4 regions of the Mesorhizobium sp. M3A.F.Ca.ET.080.04.2.1 genome follow, and region 4 is predicted to be linked to each of the others. Evidence: predicted binding sites of a transcription regulator. Region 4 holds the regulator's gene; each other region holds the start of a gene.
What was found. The regulator LexA, encoded in region 4, represses DNA repair genes until DNA is damaged. The targets are predictions, from matches to a motif close to TGTTCNNNNTGTGTTCNG.
Positions count from the first base shown of each region.

Region 1: the regulator LexA is predicted to act here: its motif matches at 2,078-2,095, upstream of dinB (DNA polymerase IV).
Region 2: the regulator LexA is predicted to act here: its motif matches at 3,036-3,053, upstream of uvrA (excinuclease ABC subunit UvrA).
Region 3: the regulator LexA is predicted to act here: its motif matches at 3,248-3,265, upstream of EJ074_RS07210 (ATP-dependent helicase).

Region 1 covers NZ_CP034451.1:1,268,485-1,273,288, forward strand. Annotated here, with positions in the region: gene EJ074_RS06140 (polymerase) at 1-116, opposite strand, end outside; gene EJ074_RS29610 (hypothetical protein) at 482-757, shown strand; gene EJ074_RS06150 (hypothetical protein) at 884-1,075, opposite strand; gene EJ074_RS06155 (cupin domain-containing protein) at 1,496-1,876, shown strand; gene dinB (DNA polymerase IV) at 2,167-3,432, shown strand; gene EJ074_RS06165 (SRPBCC family protein) at 3,692-4,135, shown strand; gene EJ074_RS06170 (LysR substrate-binding domain-containing protein) at 4,306-4,804, opposite strand, start outside.
Region 2 covers NZ_CP034451.1:6,150,923-6,155,726, reverse strand. Annotated here, with positions in the region: gene EJ074_RS29395 (cupin domain-containing protein) at 105-485, shown strand; gene EJ074_RS29390 (metalloregulator ArsR/SmtB family transcription factor) at 530-844, shown strand; gene EJ074_RS29385 (SRPBCC domain-containing protein) at 841-1,317, shown strand; gene EJ074_RS29380 (ATP-dependent Clp protease proteolytic subunit) at 1,336-1,941, shown strand; gene EJ074_RS29375 (hypothetical protein) at 2,065-2,289, shown strand; gene uvrA (excinuclease ABC subunit UvrA) at 3,195-4,804, shown strand, end outside.
Region 3 covers NZ_CP034451.1:1,458,191-1,462,994, forward strand. Annotated here, with positions in the region: gene EJ074_RS07180 (DMT family transporter) at 1-260, opposite strand, end outside; gene EJ074_RS29635 (hypothetical protein) at 353-1,186, opposite strand; gene EJ074_RS07200 (LysR substrate-binding domain-containing protein) at 1,298-2,266, shown strand; gene EJ074_RS07205 (hypothetical protein) at 2,591-2,773, opposite strand; gene EJ074_RS29640 (hypothetical protein) at 2,908-3,075, shown strand; gene EJ074_RS07210 (ATP-dependent helicase) at 3,280-4,804, shown strand, end outside.
Region 4 covers NZ_CP034451.1:454,313-459,116, forward strand. Annotated here, with positions in the region: gene EJ074_RS02040 (ComEC/Rec2 family competence protein) at 1-2,020, shown strand, start outside; gene lexA (transcriptional repressor LexA) at 2,014-2,754, opposite strand; gene glp (gephyrin-like molybdotransferase Glp) at 2,872-4,077, opposite strand; gene moaC (cyclic pyranopterin monophosphate synthase MoaC) at 4,078-4,557, opposite strand; gene trpC (indole-3-glycerol phosphate synthase TrpC) at 4,559-4,804, opposite strand, start outside.

The DNA.
Region 1 (4,804 bases), 810 kb from region 4:
ATCTGCGCGCCGGGCTCCGGCCAGAGCGGCCTGCCGAAGGCGAGAAAGATGCCGGCGATCAATCCCGCCAGCAGGAGAACGGCGAAGGCGTTCGCGATCATTTCGCCCGGTTGCATGGAGCGCTCCTGACGCAGGATGCCTCAAATCGACATCGGCATCCGGCTCTAACCATCTGTTTTAGCCGCATTTCCGCGACACGAAGCGACTGCGCCCGGCCGCAAATGCTGTGAGGAGATGCCCGCCATATCGCAGGAAATGGCGGGCACCTCGTGGTCAACCGCCGATGAAGGGACTGTGCTCGACGGTCTGCGGCCCAATGATTTGCCGCGTAGGTTGTTTCAACAAATCCGGCATTTCGGGCCTCTGCGTCGCAGGGTGAGACTTCAGTCCCAGGGGCGCCATGGACCGTGGCCCGAGCGCCGGAACAATCATCCTTTGGCTCCGTTGGCCAGCATCGAAATCGGCAAAAGGAGAGGAAGTCATGGCCGACGGACCTACAGTTGTGAACAGCGGGAGCGGCGGCACTGCCATCGCGGTCGTGCTCGCCATCGTCGCGATCCTGGTGCTGCTGTTCTTCACCGGCGTCATCAATATCGGCGGTGGCGGCGGCGGCTCGACAGACGTCAATGTCAAGCTCGACACGCCGAAGGTCGAGGCGCCCAAGGTGGAGACGCCTTCCGCGCCGACGACCACCCCGGCGCCAGCCCCGGCCGCGCCTGCACCGGCGCCGGCACCAGCACCGGCCAACGGCGGCTGATAGCGGCGCAACCAATCGTGCCGGGTTGCGTTGATATACCGGCTACTCAAACTCGGCCCGCGCCTCGAGCGCGGGCCCTTTTTTCGCAACAGAAACGTCCGGGCAGCCTTCCCGCACTCGGCCCGATCAGTCCTCCAATTGCATGGGTTGATGGCCGGGCTGCTGATGCCAGACCACCTGGCGGAAATCGGTCAGTTCGACCACCTGGCTGCAGGTGGGGCAAATGTAGTTGTCGCAGCACTGGCGCAGCGCCGGCGGAGCCCGCCGGGCAGCAATGACCGGCGGACGGGCATCCGTTTTCGGAGCCTCATGAAGCATCGGTTTCCTCCCAGGTTGTTCGTTGATTATCCTGCGCCCAATGGTCTTTTCCCCCGCCCGGCTACGTCTCGCCCGGCCTGACGCGCGGCGCGCGCCCGACCAAGTTCGGGATCGTCCTGATCGGGGATTGCGTGGGCTGCGACGGTGTCGCCCAGACTGTTCGTCGAGGGTGCATCGAATCCTCCCTTTCGGGCGGGAACGGATGGTCCCTCAACCATCGTCGTGCCAGCGCGAGGGCCAGGAAAGCATCGAACAATCCGATTGCGCATTAACTTCGGATAAGATGCAATCAAAAAATTGAGAGGAGCCGTGACGCTCCCCAACTATATTAGCAATTTCTCATGAGCGGGCGTATGAGTCGGGCAGCGGTCGCCGGCGATCGCTGCGTCAGGCGCCGCTTTTGCTAGGGGAGAGAGTGCCATGGCCGAAACCGCAATGACCGTCAGCAAATTGGAGTCCAAGTCGCACGACAATCCCGACGAGGTCCGCTCGCCCGCCAAGACGCGTGTCGAGATCGTGCGGTTGCCGGGCTACTCCCTGGCACGAATGAATATGCAGCCCGGCTGGAGCTGGTCCGAATGCGTGAAGCCGGTGGTCAAGACCGAGAGCTGCCAGGTCTCGCATGTCGGCTATGTCGTATCCGGAAAGATCACCATCCGCATGACCGACGGAACGCAAAAGACCTTCGAGGCCGGCTCGTCCTACACCATCCCGCCCGGCCACGACGCCTGGGTGGAAGGCAACCAGCCTTTCCAATGCATCGAGGTCCTGAGCGCCGAGCAATACGCCAAGCCGGCATAGCGCGCCGGTTATCTCCCGCTCGAGGGGGAGATGGCCGCGAAGCGGCCAGAAGGGGTCGGTGCGACTGGGCTCGGCCTATTGCGGGGGCGAAGGAGGTCGGCGCTTGACGCGCGACGACCCCCTCTGTCGCCTTCGGCGACATCTCCCCCGCAAGGGGAAGACGGCTGGCGCCACACGGCAACTTGACAAGCAGACCGGTTTTGTTCTCATTATGTTCTGGTAAATATCCCTCTTGCAACAGTCGCTACTAATGCTGCGATGCGGTGCGGCGATGGAGCCGGGAGCGCGGGATGCCTGCCACGAACGCCACCGCCGGCGCCGCCACCATCCTGCATGCCGACCTCGACGCCTTCTATGCCTCGGTCGAGCAACTGCTCGACCCGTCGCTCAGAGGCAAGCCGATCGCCGTCGGCGGCGGCGTAGTGCTCGCCGCCTCCTACGAGGCGAAGATTTTCGGCGTGCGCGGCGGCATGCCCGGCCGCAAGGCGCGCGAGCTTTGTCCGCAGTTGATCTTCGTCGGCGGCCGCTTCAGCGAGTATCAGCGCCTCGGCGACGCGGCCATCAAGGTGCTCGACGACTTTACGCCCCTGGTCGAGCGCATCTCGATCGACGAGGCGTTCGCCGACGTCGCCGGCTGCACGCATCTGTTCGGGCCGCCGGAGGAGATCGCCAGGACCATCCGCCGCCGCGTCAAGGCCGAGCTCGGCCTGCCGATCTCGATCGGCGTGGCCCGCACCAAGCATCTCGCCAAGATCGCCTCGCAGGTGGCCAAACCGGACGGGCTGGTGGTGGTCGAGCCCGGCACCGAGATCGAGTTCCTGCACGATTTGCCGGTGTCGCTGATGTGGGGCGTCGGACCGGCGACCAGGGCAAGGTTGGCCGAGATCGGCGTCGAGACGATCGGGCAGCTGGCGCGCACGCATAGCGGCGCGCTGGAGCGGCTGATCGGCCACGCCGCCGGGCAGAAGCTGGCAGCACTTGCCTGGAACCGCGACCCGCGCCGGCTGGAGACGCACCGGCGCGCAATTTCGGCCGGTGCGCAGTCGGCGCTCGGCCGCAAGCCGGCGCTGCCCAGCGTCTTCGTGCCGACGCTGCTGCATCTGGCCGACCGCGTCGCCAGCCGCTTGCGCGCCAAGAACCGGCCCGGACGCACGGTGACGGTGCGCGTGCGCTTCGCCGACATGCGCGCGGTCACCCGCTCGGTAACGCTGGAGCAGCCGATAGCGGCAACCAACATGCTGGCCGAAATCGCCGAGGAGCTGGTGCGCGGCGTGCTGGCCGCCAACGCGCGAGAAAAGGAGATCTCGCTGCTGGCGATCTCGGTCTCGCATCTGGAGGAGACGCCGGAGCTGCAGCTCGAACTGCCGCTCGGGCTGGCCGACGAGAAGCTTAAGCCCGGCAGCCGCAGCGGGCTCGCCCGCTTCGGCGCCGACCGCGCCGTCGACAAGATCCGCCTGCGCTTCGGCCGCCAGGCCGTCGGCTACGGCACGGCGGCGCTGGAGGCGGCGCGCTCGGTGCCGGACGAATTCAGGGAACTGGCCGAGAAGGAGCTGTGAGCGCTTGATCTCCCCTCTCGAGGGGGAGATGACCGCGAAGCGGTCAGAGGGGGTCCTCGCGCGTGGAACGCCGACCTCCAATCAGGCCGAGTCCGGTCGGGCCGCTCTGGCCTGCCCGGCATCTCCCCCTCGAGCGGGGAGATCACGCGCTCCGCCGCTTTCGCCTGGCAGTACACTCAAAAAATTCCGCCCCCATGTCGGTCTTGCCAAGCCTCGCTCGTCCTTGGAGCATAGACCGGCAATCAACAGGAGAAACGATATGCCAAGCACTGTCTGCCTGCACCGCGTCCTGGCAACAAGGCCCGAGAAAGTCTACCGCGCCTTCATCGAGGCGGACGCGCTGGCGAAATGGCTGCCGCCGAACGGTTTCACCTGCACGGTGCATCACCTGGAGGCCAAGGTCGGCGGCACGTTCAGGATGTCCTTCCGCAACTTCACCACGGGCGACGGCCATTCGTTCGGCGGCGACTATGTCGAGCTCGTTCCGGGCGAGCTCGTGCGCTACACCGACAAGTTCGACGACCCCAACCTGCCCGGCGAGATGCAGGTGACCGTGGAGCTGAAGAAGGTCTCGGTCGGCACCGAGCTGAACATCACCCAGGCCGGCATTCCCGACGCCATTCCGGCCGAGGCCTGCTATCTCGGCTGGCAGGAATCGCTGAAGAACCTGGCGCGGCTGGTCGAGCCCGAGATCAATCAGTAGAGGGTCGCGATGGCGGGACGCCGATCTCCCCCCTCGAGGGGGAGATGTCGCCGAAGGCGACAGAGGGGGTCGGTCCGACTGGGCTCGGCCTCGTTGCGCAATGGAGGTTGGCGTTCCATGCGCGGCGACCCCCTCTGGCCTGCCGGCCATCTCCCCCTCGAGGGGGGAGATTAAGCGCTTCGCCGCTGCTTCAACCCGCCCCGACCGGCCAAGTCGGCGAGCCAGGAGCTCACCGCCGCGACCGGAGCCGGATGGCGTGGCTTGCGCGGCGAGACCACGTAGAAATCCGAACCGGGGGCGAGCACGGCGGGGATCGGCCGAACCAGCCGGCCCGATGCGATGTCGTCCTCGACGAAGAAGAGGCTGGCGAGTGCCAGGCCCTGGCCGGCGATGGCGGCCTCGATGGCGAGCGAGGTCTGGTTGAAGCGGATGTTCTTGGCCGCGGTCGGCACGTGGCCGGGGAAAGCCAGCTCCAGGTAGCGCGGCCAGAAACCATGCGAATCGTGCAGCAGCGGATAGCGGGTAAGCCTTTCCGCGGCGTCGGGGACGCCGAGCTTCTCGACGAGCAGCGGGCTCGCCACCGCGACGATTTCCTGCTCGAACAGAAGATCGGCGCTGAGGCCAGGCCCGAAGGGCGGCCGCCCGAGCCGCACCGCAAGATCGACCGCG
Region 2 (4,804 bases), 470 kb from region 4:
AGGTTTTTGTTCTCTTTTCGTTCTAGACTTGACCTCTGCATCTGTCAAGGAATGTCAGCAACAGGTAGTGTCTCGGCCCGCAGCGCAAAAGGGGAGGCGTCCGAATGAACATCGTCACGCATAGCGATCAGCCACGCGAACTGTGGCGGGCCGGAGTGGAAACGCGGATGCATATTGCCGCCGCCAATGGCGCGGCCGAGCTTTGCATTTTCGAGCAATGGGCCGATCCAGGCGCCGGCGCGCCGACGCATTCGCATCGCGTGGAGGAAGTGCTGACGGTAATCGCCGGCGAAGCCGAGATGTGGATCGATGATCGACGTGCGGTGCTGGCCGCCGGACAGTCCCTGATCATTCCGGCACACCGCGAGCACGGCTTTCGCAACATCGGCTCCGGCGTGCTTCACGTCCACGCCGTGCTCGCGTCGTCGATCTTCGAGGCCAGCTTCGACGGAGCCGCTGAACCGGTAAGGCACTGGGCATCCTAAAACACCGCTTGCCAAATCGATAAGTATCGACTTATGCTTTGACGATGATCGAAGCAGAAATTTTCCGGGCGCTTGCCGATCCGACGCGGCGCGCCGTCTATGAACGGCTCGCGGCAGGCGAGATGACGGTGTCCGAACTGCGCGCCGGCATGAGCGTATCGCAGCCGGCCGTCTCACAGCATCTTGCCGTCTTGCGCAGCGCCGGCCTCGTCGTCGAGCGGCGCGCCGGCCGCAACGCTTACTACCGCGCCGATGCGCAAGGGCTCGATCCGCTGATCGGCTGGATCGAGCGCTACCGCGCCTTCTGGCCGGAGCGTATCGAGAAACTGAAGACGGTTCTGAAGGGAATGGACCAATGATGGCGACAAAAAATCCACAAGCCGCCCCCGCGCCGCTCAACTTCGAATGCGAACTCGCCGAGCCGCCGGAAAAAGTCTGGCGCGCGCTGACCGAGCCGGAACTGCTCGCCGCCTGGATGATGCCGAACGACATCCTGCCGCAGGCCGGCAAACGCTTCGCGTTCGTGGGACCGGACACGCCGATCGAATGCGAAGTGCTCAATATCGAGCCAGGCAAGCTGCTGCGCTATTCCTGGCGTGAGCGGTCGAGCGCCGAAGATGACAACCAACTGCCCGCCTTCGATAGCGTCGTCACCTTCACGCTCGAGCGGACGGTTTCCGGCGGCACCCATCTGCGCATCCTTCATGACGGCTTCGTGCCGGCGGCGCATGCTGCCGTCGCCATCGCTGGTGCCGGCTGCGGGCTGTCGCTCGACGCACGCAAGAACCCGATCGCCGCCAATGCGCCCTGCATGATGCTGCGCGCAGCTTGACCACAAGGAGACTTGGCCATGAGCGCCCTTGCCAATCTGGTGCCGATGGTTATCGAGCAGTCGACCCGCGGCGAACGCGCCTTCGACATCTTCTCGCGGCTGCTGCGCGAGCGCATTGTCTTCATCAACGGCGAGATCAATGACGGCGTGTCGGCGCTGGTCTGCGCCCAACTTTTGTCGCTGGAATCCGACAATCCCGACAAGGAGATCTCGATCTACATCAACTCGCCGGGCGGCGTGGTGACCAGCGGCTTCGCCATCTACGACACGATGCAGTACATCTCTTGCCCGGTGTCGACGGTCTGCATGGGCTTCGCCGCGTCGATGGCGTCCTTCCTGCTGATGGCGGGCGCACCCGGACGGCGCATTGCGCTGCCCAACACCAGGATCGTGCTGCATCAGCCGCTGGGCGGCTTCCAGGGCCAGGCCTCCGACATCCAGCGCCATGCCGAGGACATCCTGCGCACCAAACGCCACATGACGGAACTCTATGCCCGGCATTGCGGGCGCACTTACGAAGAGGTCGAACGCACGCTCGACCGCGACTATTTCATGACGGCCGAGGAGGCCAAAACCTGGGGCCTCGTCGACCATGTCTATGATACCCGTAAGAAGGCCGCGTGATGGTGAGCGCGCGGCGATTTGATCGCCGCCAGTCTGGCCTCCCCTGCGGCGCGCCCCTATAGTCCGCGCATGATCCGATCGTCGAGAAGTCCCCTGATTGCGGCTGCCGCGCTCGCAGGCGCGATGATGGCCGGCACCGCAGCCTTCGCGGATGAAAGTACGACGCAAAAGCTGCCCGGCGTCAGCGGCGACTACCGCATCGCCAAGCCGGTTGCAGAGCCGGAGCCGGACGACGCCCTGCCCGCCGGCAGCGGCGGGACTTTCAAGATCGGCGATACCGATGTCAGGATTTCCGGCAGCATAACCATCGACATGGGCGCGGGCGACATCAGGCCGCCCAACCATTGATTCCGGCGTCGGCGATTGACGCAAGCGCTTTTCAGTTCGTCATCGGCGGGCGACGCGATGAGCGAAACGACGCGCGCAGACCCGAGGATCCATGCCGCCCGAACCGATGCAGAATTCTGCTCCGTTGCATTCCTCGGCTAAGATCACGGGTTAGATCGTTGGGGCTTCGCTCCGCTTCGCGGAGCTGCGCCCAAGGACGAGGACGTGAGGTGACCCAAACTGCAAGCCCCGCCACTGCTTCCGCAGGTGGACGGGGCTTTCATGGATCTGAAATCCAATATTTGCCGGGAGTGTACTGCCGGCGTTCTGCTTCGGATGCAACGCGGCGTTCAGCCGACGATCCGACTATGGTCTCTGATTGTAAGAGGATCGGCAAGTCACGGTTTGTCGGGTTGGCGCTCACGCCCACCCTGGCACTTATGCCCGCCGTGGCTCCATCCACGCGTGGAGCCTCAAGGGACTGTCCGGTGGCGTCATGCTCCGCTCCTGGGTCCGTTGCGACAATGTCGTTGAAGCACAAATCGCTATCGCCTGCGGCGTCTCGCAAGCCACCTTTGGGTGGCGAGGCCATCGAAAGACGGCCGGCTTCGTTGACGTCTCGACACTGCTCCCCTGGGTCGGCGACGTCAACCGTTGAATAGCCGGTTACCGAAAAATGTGATCGCCTGAAGCTTACGTCCAGGTAAGTCGAACGCGGCCAGGCTGCTCTTGGCGACTGGGCGTTTCCACAGCCTTTGTCAGGAGCCTGTTCGGCCTTTGTTCTTTCCGCTTGCCGGCTCGCGCGAAAGACGGTTAAACCCCCCTTTTGGGCGTCACTCGAAGTTGCAGCGAAACGACCTACATAAGGGATGGCCGGGACGAACCCGCCAATCCAGCAAATTCCAGACCTGAGGCGGCGACCGGCGATGGCCGACCATAAATACCTATCCATTCGCGGGGCGCGCGAACACAATCTCAAGAATGTGGATCTCGACCTGCCGCGCGACAGCCTGATCGTCATGACCGGCCTGTCGGGGTCCGGCAAGTCGTCGCTTGCCTTCGACACCATCTATGCCGAGGGCCAGCGCCGTTACGTCGAAAGCCTGTCGGCCTATGCCCGCCAGTTCCTGGAAATGATGCAGAAGCCGGACGTCGACCAGATCGACGGCCTGTCGCCCGCGATCTCGATCGAGCAGAAGACGACCTCCCGCAACCCGCGCTCGACGGTCGGCACCGTCACCGAGATCTACGACTATATGCGCTTGCTGTTCGCGCGCGTCGGCGTTCCCTACTCGCCGGCCACCGGCCTGCCTATCGAGAGCCAGACGGTAAGCCAGATGGTCGATCGCGTGCTGGCGCTGGAGGAAGGCACGCGCCTCTACCTGCTGGCGCCGATCGTGCGCGGCCGCAAGGGCGAGTACCGCAAGGAACTGCTGGAACTGCAGAAGAAGGGTTTCCAACGCGTCAAGGTCGACGGCGTCTTCTACGAGATCGCCGACGTGCCGGCGCTGGACAAGAAATACAAGCACGACATCGACGTCGTCGTAGACCGCATCGTCGTGCGCGGCGATCTCGCGACGCGGCTTGCGGATTCGATGGAGACCGCGCTGAAGCTCGCCGAGGGACTGGCCGTGGCCGAGTTCGCCGACCGGCCGCTCGACGCCAGCCAGACCGGCGAGGACTCGGTCAACAAGTCGAAGAACGAGACGCATGAGCGCCTCATGTTCTCGGAAAAATTCGCCTGCCCGGTGTCCGGCTTCACCATTCCGGAAATCGAGCCCAGGCTGTTCTCGTTCAACAATCCGTTCGGCGCCTGCCCGACTTGTGATGGGTTGGGCAGCCAGCGCGCCATCGATGCCAATCTCGTCGTGCCGGACGAGAATGTCTCGCTGCGCGACGGCGCGATCAGCCCGTGGGCGAAGTCCACCTCGCCCTACTACGTGCAGACGCTGGAGGCGCTCGGCAAAGTCTACGGCTTCAAGCTCGGCGACAAGTTCAAGGATCTGAGCGCGGCGGCGAAGCAGGCCGTGCTGCAAGGCACGGGGGAGCGGGAAGTCACCTTCCAGTATGACGACGGGTTGCGTTCCTACAAGACGACGAAGACCTTCGAGGGCGTCATCCCCAATCTCGAACGGCGCTGGAAGGAAACGGAATCCGCCTGGATGCGCGAAGAAATCGAGCGCTTCATGTCGGCCACGCCCTGCCCCGCCTGCAACGGCTACAGGTTGAAGCCGGAAGCGCTCGCGGTGAAGATCGCCGGAAAGCATATTGGCGAAGTCACTGAGCAGTCGATCCGCAAGGCCGACCAGTGGTTCACCGACCTGCCGGCGCAGCTCAGCGAGAAGCAGAACGAGATCGCGGTGCGGGTGCTGAAGGAAATCCGCGAGCGGCTGCGCTTCCTCAACGATGTCGGCCTCGATTACCTGACGCTGTCGCGCAATTCCGGCACGCTATCCGGCGGCGAAAGCCAGCGCATCCGCCTCGCCTCGCAGATCGGCTCCGGCCTGACGGGCGTCCTCTATGTGCTCGACGAACC
Region 3 (4,804 bases), 1.0 Mb from region 4:
CACCATCCCTCATCCGTCTCGGCGCGCCGCGCCGGTCCACTGCCCGGGGGCGAGCCACGGCTCTCGCCCCGCCCTTCGGACCCCGCAAGGGGAGACGGAGAGGTGCGCACCAGCCTGATCATCACAAAGACCAGGCTGGCGCCGCAGAACTGCAGGAACTGCACCAGCGACACCGGATGGCTGGCCAGCAGCGTCTTGCCGACAAGGGCGTTGGTGGCCCACAGCGCCACGGCGCCGAGAGCGAAGGCCAGCGCCGCCATCGGGGCGGCGGCGCCGCTGCGGATTTCTCGCCCTCGAGCCATGCCCGGCTGCGCGCTCAGCGACGGCTGCCGTCCGGCCGGCTCGGGACTCGCTACCATGTTTCCCTTGCCCCGCCGGCGACCGTCTCGGCGACCGGTTGTGGCATGGGGTGTTCTTCGGCATGGCGGCGATAGGCCGGAAGCTGGTTGTTCCAGACATCCTCGGCCAGCTCGTTCACCCAGGCACGGTCCTGGTCGTTGTCGGCGGCGAGGTAGAACATGCGGTTGTCGTCGACATAGGGCTTGGACACCGAGCGCTGGTTGAGCACCAGGGTGACGCGTTCGCCGAGCTGGATGGGAGCGGCGCGGTGCAGCACGCCGAGGAACTGGCCCAGCGTGGCATAATTGATCTTGTGGTCGATGCGCATGATCTTGTTGCGCGGCAGGTCGCGACCGCTTTCGAGGAGGGCACGGCCGGTCTCGGAGTCGTCGCAATAGATCTCGAGATGGCCGCCGATCAGCGGATCGGTCATCGACAGCGGAATGAGCTCCGTCACCGGAACGCCATCGCAATGCCAATCGACGGCGCCGTCCCTGGGGCTCATGAAGGTGACGGTCGAGCCGACGATCGACAGCGGATAGGGTTCGAGCCTGGTGCCCATCATGTCCGAGAGCCGCTCCAGGCGCAGCTTGTCGTTGAGAAGCTCCTTGATCTCCGGGATGTAACGGTCGGCGCCGGTGATGAAGGTAAGATCGAGATGCTTGTGCACCGCGTGCTTGTCCTTGAGCTTGCGCGCCGCCTCCTCGATCGCGGTAAGCAGATCCGGGTCGTAGCCGTGGCGATACTGGGCGACCCCGAAGCCCGACACTTTCCAAGCCGTCTCATGGCCAATGATGGCCTCGCGGCTCATCGCGCAGCGCAGTTCGGGGATTGTATGGGCGTTCATTCTACTTCTCCAAGCTGGGGGCAACACTTGGTAAACAGTCAATTAATTCCCCTACCCCTGTAAATTTAGGAATGCTGGTGCTAGCCTAAGCCCAGCTTAAGGTCCAAACCGGTGCGTCTGCTCAGTCAGGTCAACCTGAATTCACTGAAAATCGTGGAGAGTGCCGCACGGCATAAAAACTTCACGCGCGCAGGCGAAGAGCAGTTCATCACCGCTTCGGCAGTCAGCCAGCGGGTGAAGAGCCTGGAGGACCAGCTCCGCTTCAAGATTTTCCAGCGCGGCGGCAATGCGGTGTCGCTGACGCCGGAGGGCGAGGCCTATGTGGCGCAGGTACGCGAGGCTCTAGAGCGCATCGTGGCCGCCAATATGGAGGCCACCGGCCAGTCCCAGGCTCATGTTCTGAAGATCTGCGTGCTGCCGACCTTTGCCGCGCGCTGGCTGTTTCCACGGCTCTCCGCCTTCCAGCGGCAGTATCCCGAGATCGAGATGCGGGTCTCGACATCCTATGCCACGCATGAATTCGCGACCTCGGAATACGATCTGGAGATCCGGTATGGCGACGGCAGTTTCCCGGGCCTCAGTTCCGAGCTTCTGTTCCGGGAGGACCTGACCCCGGTGTGCAGCCGCAAGCTGTTCCACGAGGTGCTGGGCAACAAGCCGCTGTCGAGGGTGACGCCCGACGATTTGAGGCACTTCACCCTGCTCCACTCCGAGACCTGCACCCAGAACTGGCAGTCGTGGCTGCGCTTCGCCGGCGCGAGCTTCGTGCTCGGCGAGGCGAAGAGCATCTATTTCGATTCCTGCATGATGTCCTATGAAGCGGCCAACGCCGGGATGGGCTTTGCGGTCGCCAACCGCGCCTACATGGCAAGCGACATCCGCGCCGAGCGGCTGGTGGCGCCGTTCGCGGTGCACCATCCCAACAGCGCCGGCTGGTATTTCGTCTGCCCTGGCAAGGCGATTGGCGCCCGCAAGGTGAGCTTGTTCAAGCAGTGGATCATGGCCGAAGCGGCGCTGACGCAGCGCCAATTGGACGTCGAGATCACGAACCTGCCCGTAAGACGGGCAGCGATGGCGTAAGGCACCCGTGCAAGTTTAGACATTCAAGAACGCACAGCATACCAGGCTATGTGTTCGATCTTCTACAATGAACCGGCAGCACCAATGCCTGGGACCAGCTCAGGACATTTGTTGTAGATTTCACACAATCGCTGGAATTTCTGACCACCTTCAACAGGTCTTCCGCGGCGCGCCGCTGACCCGGCGGCAAGACTCAGCTATGGTGTTTTGTGCGGCGGGCCTGATTTTCCCGCTTGGCCGGCGCTTCCCAGCTTCCTCCCAAGCAGCGCCGGCCTTTCTCTTGCCGGCGACTTTCATTCGACTATGGCTGGCGATTGCGCGGCGTCACTGCTTCGGTGGCGTGCCGGGCTGATCGCCGCCGGTGGTCGACTGCGGCACCGGGTTCTTGTCGACCTGAGGATTCTTGTCGACGGTGTCGCTCGGCGCCTTGGTGGGTTGCACGCTGTTGTCGCAGGCGGCGAGCGCGAGCCCTGCCGCAAAGGCCAGCAGCACAGGAAGCTTCTTCATGACGACCTCCTCTCGTTCGCCCCTTTTCACTGGGCAAACGAAGCGCTGGCGGTTTGGTTGCGTGGAACGGGGAACCAACCGGCACATGCCCGGTTGAACACCGAGCCCGCTCGAAGCCAAATCAGGAGATGGTCATGATCCGCCTGTTGCTCACCGGCCTATTCGCCTATACCGCCTACCGCGTCACGATGAGGATCATCGAGGAAGTGCCCGGCGACGTCGCACCGCTGGAGATGCCTGGCGACGAGCGGCGCGCGCTGCGGCGCCAGTCGGCGGCGATGGGAGTGGAGCCGAAGCGGTAGACACAGCTGTTCTCCCCTCTTGAGGGGGAGATGGCCGACAGGCCAGAGGGGGTCGTCTCGCGTCGAGCGCGGCGCTCCTTCTCGGAAGTACGACAGCGCCGGCGCTTCACGCGCGGCGACCCCCTCTGTCGCCTTTGGCGACATCTCCCCCTCAAGGAGGGAGATCCCCGTTGCGAACAAAGCGGAAACGATGCTTGATGGGCGATGAACATCGCCGCTCGTGATTCGTCCTTCGAGGCGCCCGCCTATCTCGCGCGGCTGAATGACGAGCAGCGGCTGGCGGTGGTGCATGGCGACGGCAAGGTGGCGGCGCCGCTGCTGGTGATCGCCGGCGCCGGCTCCGGCAAGACCAATACGCTGGCACATCGCGTCGCCCATCTGATCGTCAAGGGCGCCGATCCGCGCCGCATCCTGCTGATGACGTTTTCACGCCGTGCCGCGGCCGAGATGGCCAAGCGCGTCGAGCGCATCGCCGGCGAGGTGCTTGGCCGCGACGCCGCCATCATCGCCGACGCGCTCTCCTGGGCCGGCACCTTCCACGGCATCGGCGCCAGGCTGCTGCGCGACTATGCCGAGCAGATCGGGCTCGATCCCGCCTTCACCATCCACGACCGCGAGGATTCGGCCGATCTGATGAATCTGGCCCGGCACGAACTCGGATTTTCCAAGACCGAGAGCCGCTTCCCGACCAAGGGCACGTGCCTGCAGATCTATTCGCGCGCCGTCAACGCGCAGGCGCCGCTCGGCGAGGTGCTGGGCTCCGCCTTTCCCTGGTGCGCCGGCTGGACGGACCAGCTGAAGGCCCTGTTCGCGGCCTATGTCGAGGCCAAGCAGGCGCAGAACGTGCTCGATTACGACGACCTCTTGCTCTACTGGGCGCAGATGGCGGCGGAGCCGGAGATCGCGGCGCATCTCGGCTCCCGCTTCGATCACGTGCTGGTCGATGAATACCAGGACACCAACCGGCTGCAGGCCTCTATTCTCCTGGCATTGAAGCCGGATGGCGCCGGGCTGACGGTGGTGGGCGACGACGCCCAGTCGATCTATTCCTTCCGTGCCGCCGAAGTGCGCAACATCCTGGATTTCCCAAAGCAGTTCGCGCAAGGCGCCTCGGTCGTGATGCTGGAGCGCAACTACCGCTCGACCGAGACCATCCTTGCCGCCGCCAATGCGGTGATCGGCGAAGCCACCGAGCGCTTCACCAAGAACCTGTGGACCGAGCGCAGATCGTCGCACAAGCCGCAACTGGTCAGCGTGCGCGACGAGGCCGAGCAGGCCGATTACGTCTGCCAGGCGATCCTGGCCGAGCGCGAGGCCGGCACGGCGCTGAAGGCGCAGGCCGTGCTCTTCCGCGCCTCGCATCACAGCGGGCCGCTGGAGGTCGAGCTCACGCGCCGCAATATCCCTTTCGTGAAATTCGGCGGGCTGAAATTCCTCGACGCCGCCCACGTCAAGGACATGCTGGCGATGCTGCGCTTTGCCGAGAACCCGCGCGACCGCGTCGCCGGCTTCCGCGTGCTGCAGTTGATGCCGGGCATCGGTCCGTCCGCCGCTTCGCAGATCATCGAGGCGATGGCGACGTCGCTGGACGAGACGATGGGCCTCGCCCGCTTCCGGCCGCCGCAGCGCGCGGCTGAAGATTGGCCGGTCTTTCTCGGTATCTACAGCAGTCTCAGGGCCGGCGCTAAATGGCCGGCCGACCTCGAACGGGTCCGGCTCTGGTACGAGC
Region 4 (4,804 bases):
CATGGCCGCGCTGTTTTGCGCGGTCGGCTTTGTCGCTGCGAAGGTCGAGACTTTGCGAGCGGCAACGCCGATGCTCGGCGGCGAAATCCAGACAAGGCTGACAGGTCGCGTCGTCATCGCGGAGCCGATGGCCAATGGCCGCGTAAGGCTGACCATCGACCTGGTCTCAACCGCGCACCCGAAGCTGCGCTATGCACCCGACCGCGTCCGACTTTCGGCACGGCGGATCCCGCCAGGCTTGACGGCTGGATCGCTGGTGACGGGTTATGCACGCCTATTATCGCCAACAGGCCCCGTTCGCCCCGACAGCTACGACTTTTCCTTCGACAGCTATTTTTCTGGTATCGGCGCCAGCGGGTTTTTCCTGGGCGATCCGAAGGTTGTGACGGCAACGGAGGCACCGTTCGGCGCACGCACCGCGTCCGCAATAGAAAACGCGCGCGAGACCATTGCCGATCACATCAGAAGCACCGTCGGCGGTCCCGAAGGCGAGATCGCGGCGGCGCTGATCGTTGGCGTTCGCGCCGGCATTCCAGAAGACATCAACGAGGCGGTGCGAAGGACCGGCATCTACCACATCATCTCGATTTCGGGACTGCACATGGCGCTGGTCGCCGGCACGATCATGCTTTTGCTGCGCGGCGCCTTCGCGCTGCTTCCCGATTTCTCTTCCCGCCGGCCGGTCAAGAAATATGCTGCGGCGATCGCGCTGCTGTCGATTGCAGCCTATCTGGTCATTTCCGGCATCGTTGTGGCCGCCGAACGAAGCTTCATCATGCTGGCGGTGATGCTGGTTGCCGTTGTCTTCGACCGGGCGGCGCTGACCATGCGCAACCTGGCGATTTCGGCAATCGCGGTGATCGTGGTTTCGCCGCATGAAGTGGTCGGCCCAAGTTTTCAGATGTCGTTCGCCGCGACCGCCGCCCTTGTCGGCGCCTATGCCGGTTGGGCTGACTACCGCGCCGACAAAGTGAGAGCGCCACCGGCAAAGCGCTCGTTTCTCGGATACCTGTCCCGGAAGCTGGCGGTTGGCGTGGGCGGCGGCGCGATGACATCAATCATCGCCGGAAGCGCAACGGCGCTGTTTGCCATCTGGCATTTCCAGCGCGTATCGCCGCTCAGCCTGCTGGCCAATCTGGCAGTGATGCCGATCGTCTCGCTGGTTGTCATGCCGTTCGCGGTCTTCAGCGTGCTGATGATGCCGTTCGGCTTCGACGGGCCTTTCCTCTATGTGATGGGCAAAGGCCTGACGGCGATGGTCGCCATCTCGGGATGGTTTTCCGAACGTTCACCAGTGGATGCAGTGGGGTTGATCTCGATACAGTCTGTGCTGCTGGCGACGGTCGCGCTGGTCATCGCGACCATGGCGACCACCTGGCTCAGGCTCGGCGCCGTTCCCTTCGCGATTGCGGCCTTGTTGGCCATTCCGCATGTCCGTACCCCGGATGTGCTCATCTCCGAGGATGCGCATCTGGTTGCGATGCCGATCGGCGGCGGCGAACTCGCCATCAATCGAGCAAGCTCGAACGAGTTCATAACCGACAACTGGAAACGGGCGCTGCTGGCCGAAACGATCGTGCCGCCCGAGACATTCGCAAACGGGACGACGGACATCGCCGATCCTGTCGACCTGCCGCCGGGTTCGCCCTTCTATTGCACCGGCGACCTCTGCATCGGCCGGCATCCTTCCGGTGCGATCGTCGCGCTCGCAGAGAATCGCGACAGCGCCAAGCCGGCCTGCGGCTTCGCCGATCTCATCGTCATCAATGACGCCACGGCCTACAATCCTTGCCGGGATCCCCGAATCCTCGTCGTGACCAAGCGGCAATTGGCACGCGACGGAAGCGCTGCCGTCTTCTTCGACCCGCAATCGGCAACCGCGCGAGCCGAGATTCAGTATGCCGTCCACAGGCCCTATCGGCCCTGGCATGAGCAGCGAAAATACTCGCGCGAGGCAAGGGGGCTGCCGCCTTACAAGCGGCCCGAAAAGCCCGACGCCAAGCCACAAACCGCTCAGTAACGGCGGATCAGCCCGACGAGCCTGCCCTGAACCTTGACCCGGTCCGGCCCGAAGATGCGGGTCTCATAGGCCGGATTGGCGGCTTCCAGCGCAATCGAAGCGCCCTTGCGGCGGAAGCGCTTCAACGTCGCTTCCTCATCATCGACCAGCGCCACAACGATCTCACCGGGGCTCGCCGTATTGGCGTTGCGGATGATGACCGTATCGCCGTCGAAGATGCCGGCCTCGATCATCGAGTCGCCTTTGACTTCCAAGGCATAGTGCTCGCCGCCGGCGATCATGTCCGGCGGCACTGTGATCGAATGCGTCTGGTGCTGGATGGCGTCGATCGGCACACCGGCGGCGATACGGCCCATCACCGGAATGGACACCGCCGAAACAGCGTCATCGTCATTGCTGGGTGCGGGTGTGCGCGAGGGCGCCGCCGGCTTGATCTGCCGGCCGAGATTGCCTTGTCCGAGGCTTCCCTGGATGACGCTCGGCGAAAACTTCTTGGCGGCGTTGAGGCCGGGCGCGATCGAATCGGGCAGCCGCAGCACTTCGAGCGCGCGCGCCCGGTTCGGCAGCCGGCGTATGAAGCCGCGCTCTTCCAGCGCCGTGATCAGCCGATGGATGCCCGACTTCGAGGCAAGGTCGAGCGCCTCCTTCATCTCGTCGAAAGACGGCGGAATGCCGCTTTCCTTGAGCCGTTCATGGATGAACATCAGCAGTTCATGTTGTTTACGCGTCAGCATGGCGGCCCCCAACGGGTTCTGGAACCAGAATCGGAAAAACAAACCCAGAACAAACACTATCTGTTCCAGTTGTGTTCCGCAACCGTTTAAAGTTTAATGAATGTGTTGACGTTTTGTTCAGCGTAGCATCAGCACGCTGCATGCGGCGCCGGCTTCAGCTGCCGGCGCAAAAGGTTCGCGCACGATCAAGCCGTTGGCATCGGCCAGCATTCTCAGCATCGAGGAATCCTGGATGCCGAACGGAGTCGCAACCAACGCTCCGCGATCGTCGCGCACAACGGCACGCACATAGTCCTGCCTGACATCGTTGGCCCGCAATGCGGCGCCCAGCCGAGCCCTGCGAACGTCCTGGCTGAAGCTGCGGCCTGCGAGGCGCGCCAGAAGCGGCTTCACGAACAGCTGCGAGCAGACAAGGCTTGCGACCGGATTCCCAGGCAGGCCGATGCAGCGGGTATTGCCGAGGCGGCCGAACATCAATGGCTTGCCGGGCCGCATGGCGATTTTCCAGAAATCGAGCTGCATGCCTTCGCCGGTCAGCACGCCATGGATCAGATCGTGGTCGCCGACCGAGGCGCCGCCGAGCGTCACGATGACATCGGCGCCGGCCGCTACGGCCTTCCTGACCAGAGCTGCGATCGCTTCGTGCCGGTCCGCGGCGATGCCGAGGTCGAGCGCGCGTGCTCCAACCGATTGCGCCACGGCGGCGACACCATAGGCGTTGGACGAGATGATCTGGTCGGGTCCAAGTTCGCTGCCGGGCGGCTGCAATTCGTCGCCGGTGGCGATGATCGCGACCAGCGGCCGCCGGACGACATTGACATTTGCATGATTGGCAGATGCCGCGAGTGAAAGTGCTGCCGGATCGAGCAGGCGACCTTTCTCGAGCAGCATGTCGCCCTGGCCGAAGTCCAGTCCGCGGAGGCGGATATTGCGGCCCGCTTTGGTCGGTTCGGTCACCTCGATGCTGCCGCCACCGATGTCGCGCACGTTCTCCTGGATGACAATCGTGTCGGCGCCTTCGGGGACTGGTGCGCCCGTAAAGATCCGGACGGCCTCGCCCTGGCCGACTGACCCCGCGAAGCCGCGCCCGGCGGATGCCATGCCGATCACGGAGAGACGCGCCGGCACCGACGCCACATCCGCGGAGCGTGCGGCATAGCCGTCCATTGCGGAAGCATCGAAGGGCGGTTGGGTGCGCAGCGCCAGCACCGGCTCGGCCAGCACACGGCCTGCCGCATCGGCGAGCGGAACGCTTTCACCCGGCAGTGGCGCGGCGCCTTCCAGCAGGCGTTCGAGCGCCTCCGCGACTGGCACCAACGCCATTTAGGCACCTGCCTTGTAGTCGCCCGACTTGCCGCCAGTCTTCTCGACCAGCCGTATGCCGGAAATCACCATGGCGCGGTCGGCCGCCTTGGCCATGTCGTAGATAGTGAGGCAGGCGACCGATGCCGCGGTCAGCGCTTCCATCTCCACACCTGTCTTGCCGGTGACTCGGGCAAGCGCTGTGACCTTCAGGCCTGGAAGCGAACGGTCTGGCTCGATGTCGACGGCAACCTTGGTCAGAAGGAGCGGATGGCAGAGCGGCACAAGCTCATGCGTCTTCTTGGCCGCCATGATGCCGGCGATGCGGGCCGTGCCCAGCACATCGCCCTTCTTTGCGTCGCCGGCCAGGATCATGTCCAGGGTTTCGGGCCGCATGAAGACGAAGCCTTCGGCGATTGCCGTGCGTGTCGTCTCGGCCTTGTCGCCGACATCGACCATGTTGGCTTCGCCCTTGGCGCTCAGATGGGTGAGGGCGGCCATCTCAAACAGCCTCGGCAGGCGCCTTGCCGGTGAGCAACAGCTGCGTTGCCGCCGCCACGTCATCCTGCCGCATGAGGCTCTCGCCGACGAGGAAAGTGCCGATGCCGCTCTCTTCCATCCGACGGCAGTCCTGATGGGTGAAGATGCCGCTTTCGCTGACCAGCAGCCGCTCGGCCGGCACCATGGCTGCAAGCCGCTCGGATACCTCGAGGCTGGTCTCGAACGTCCTTAGGTTGCGATTGTTGAT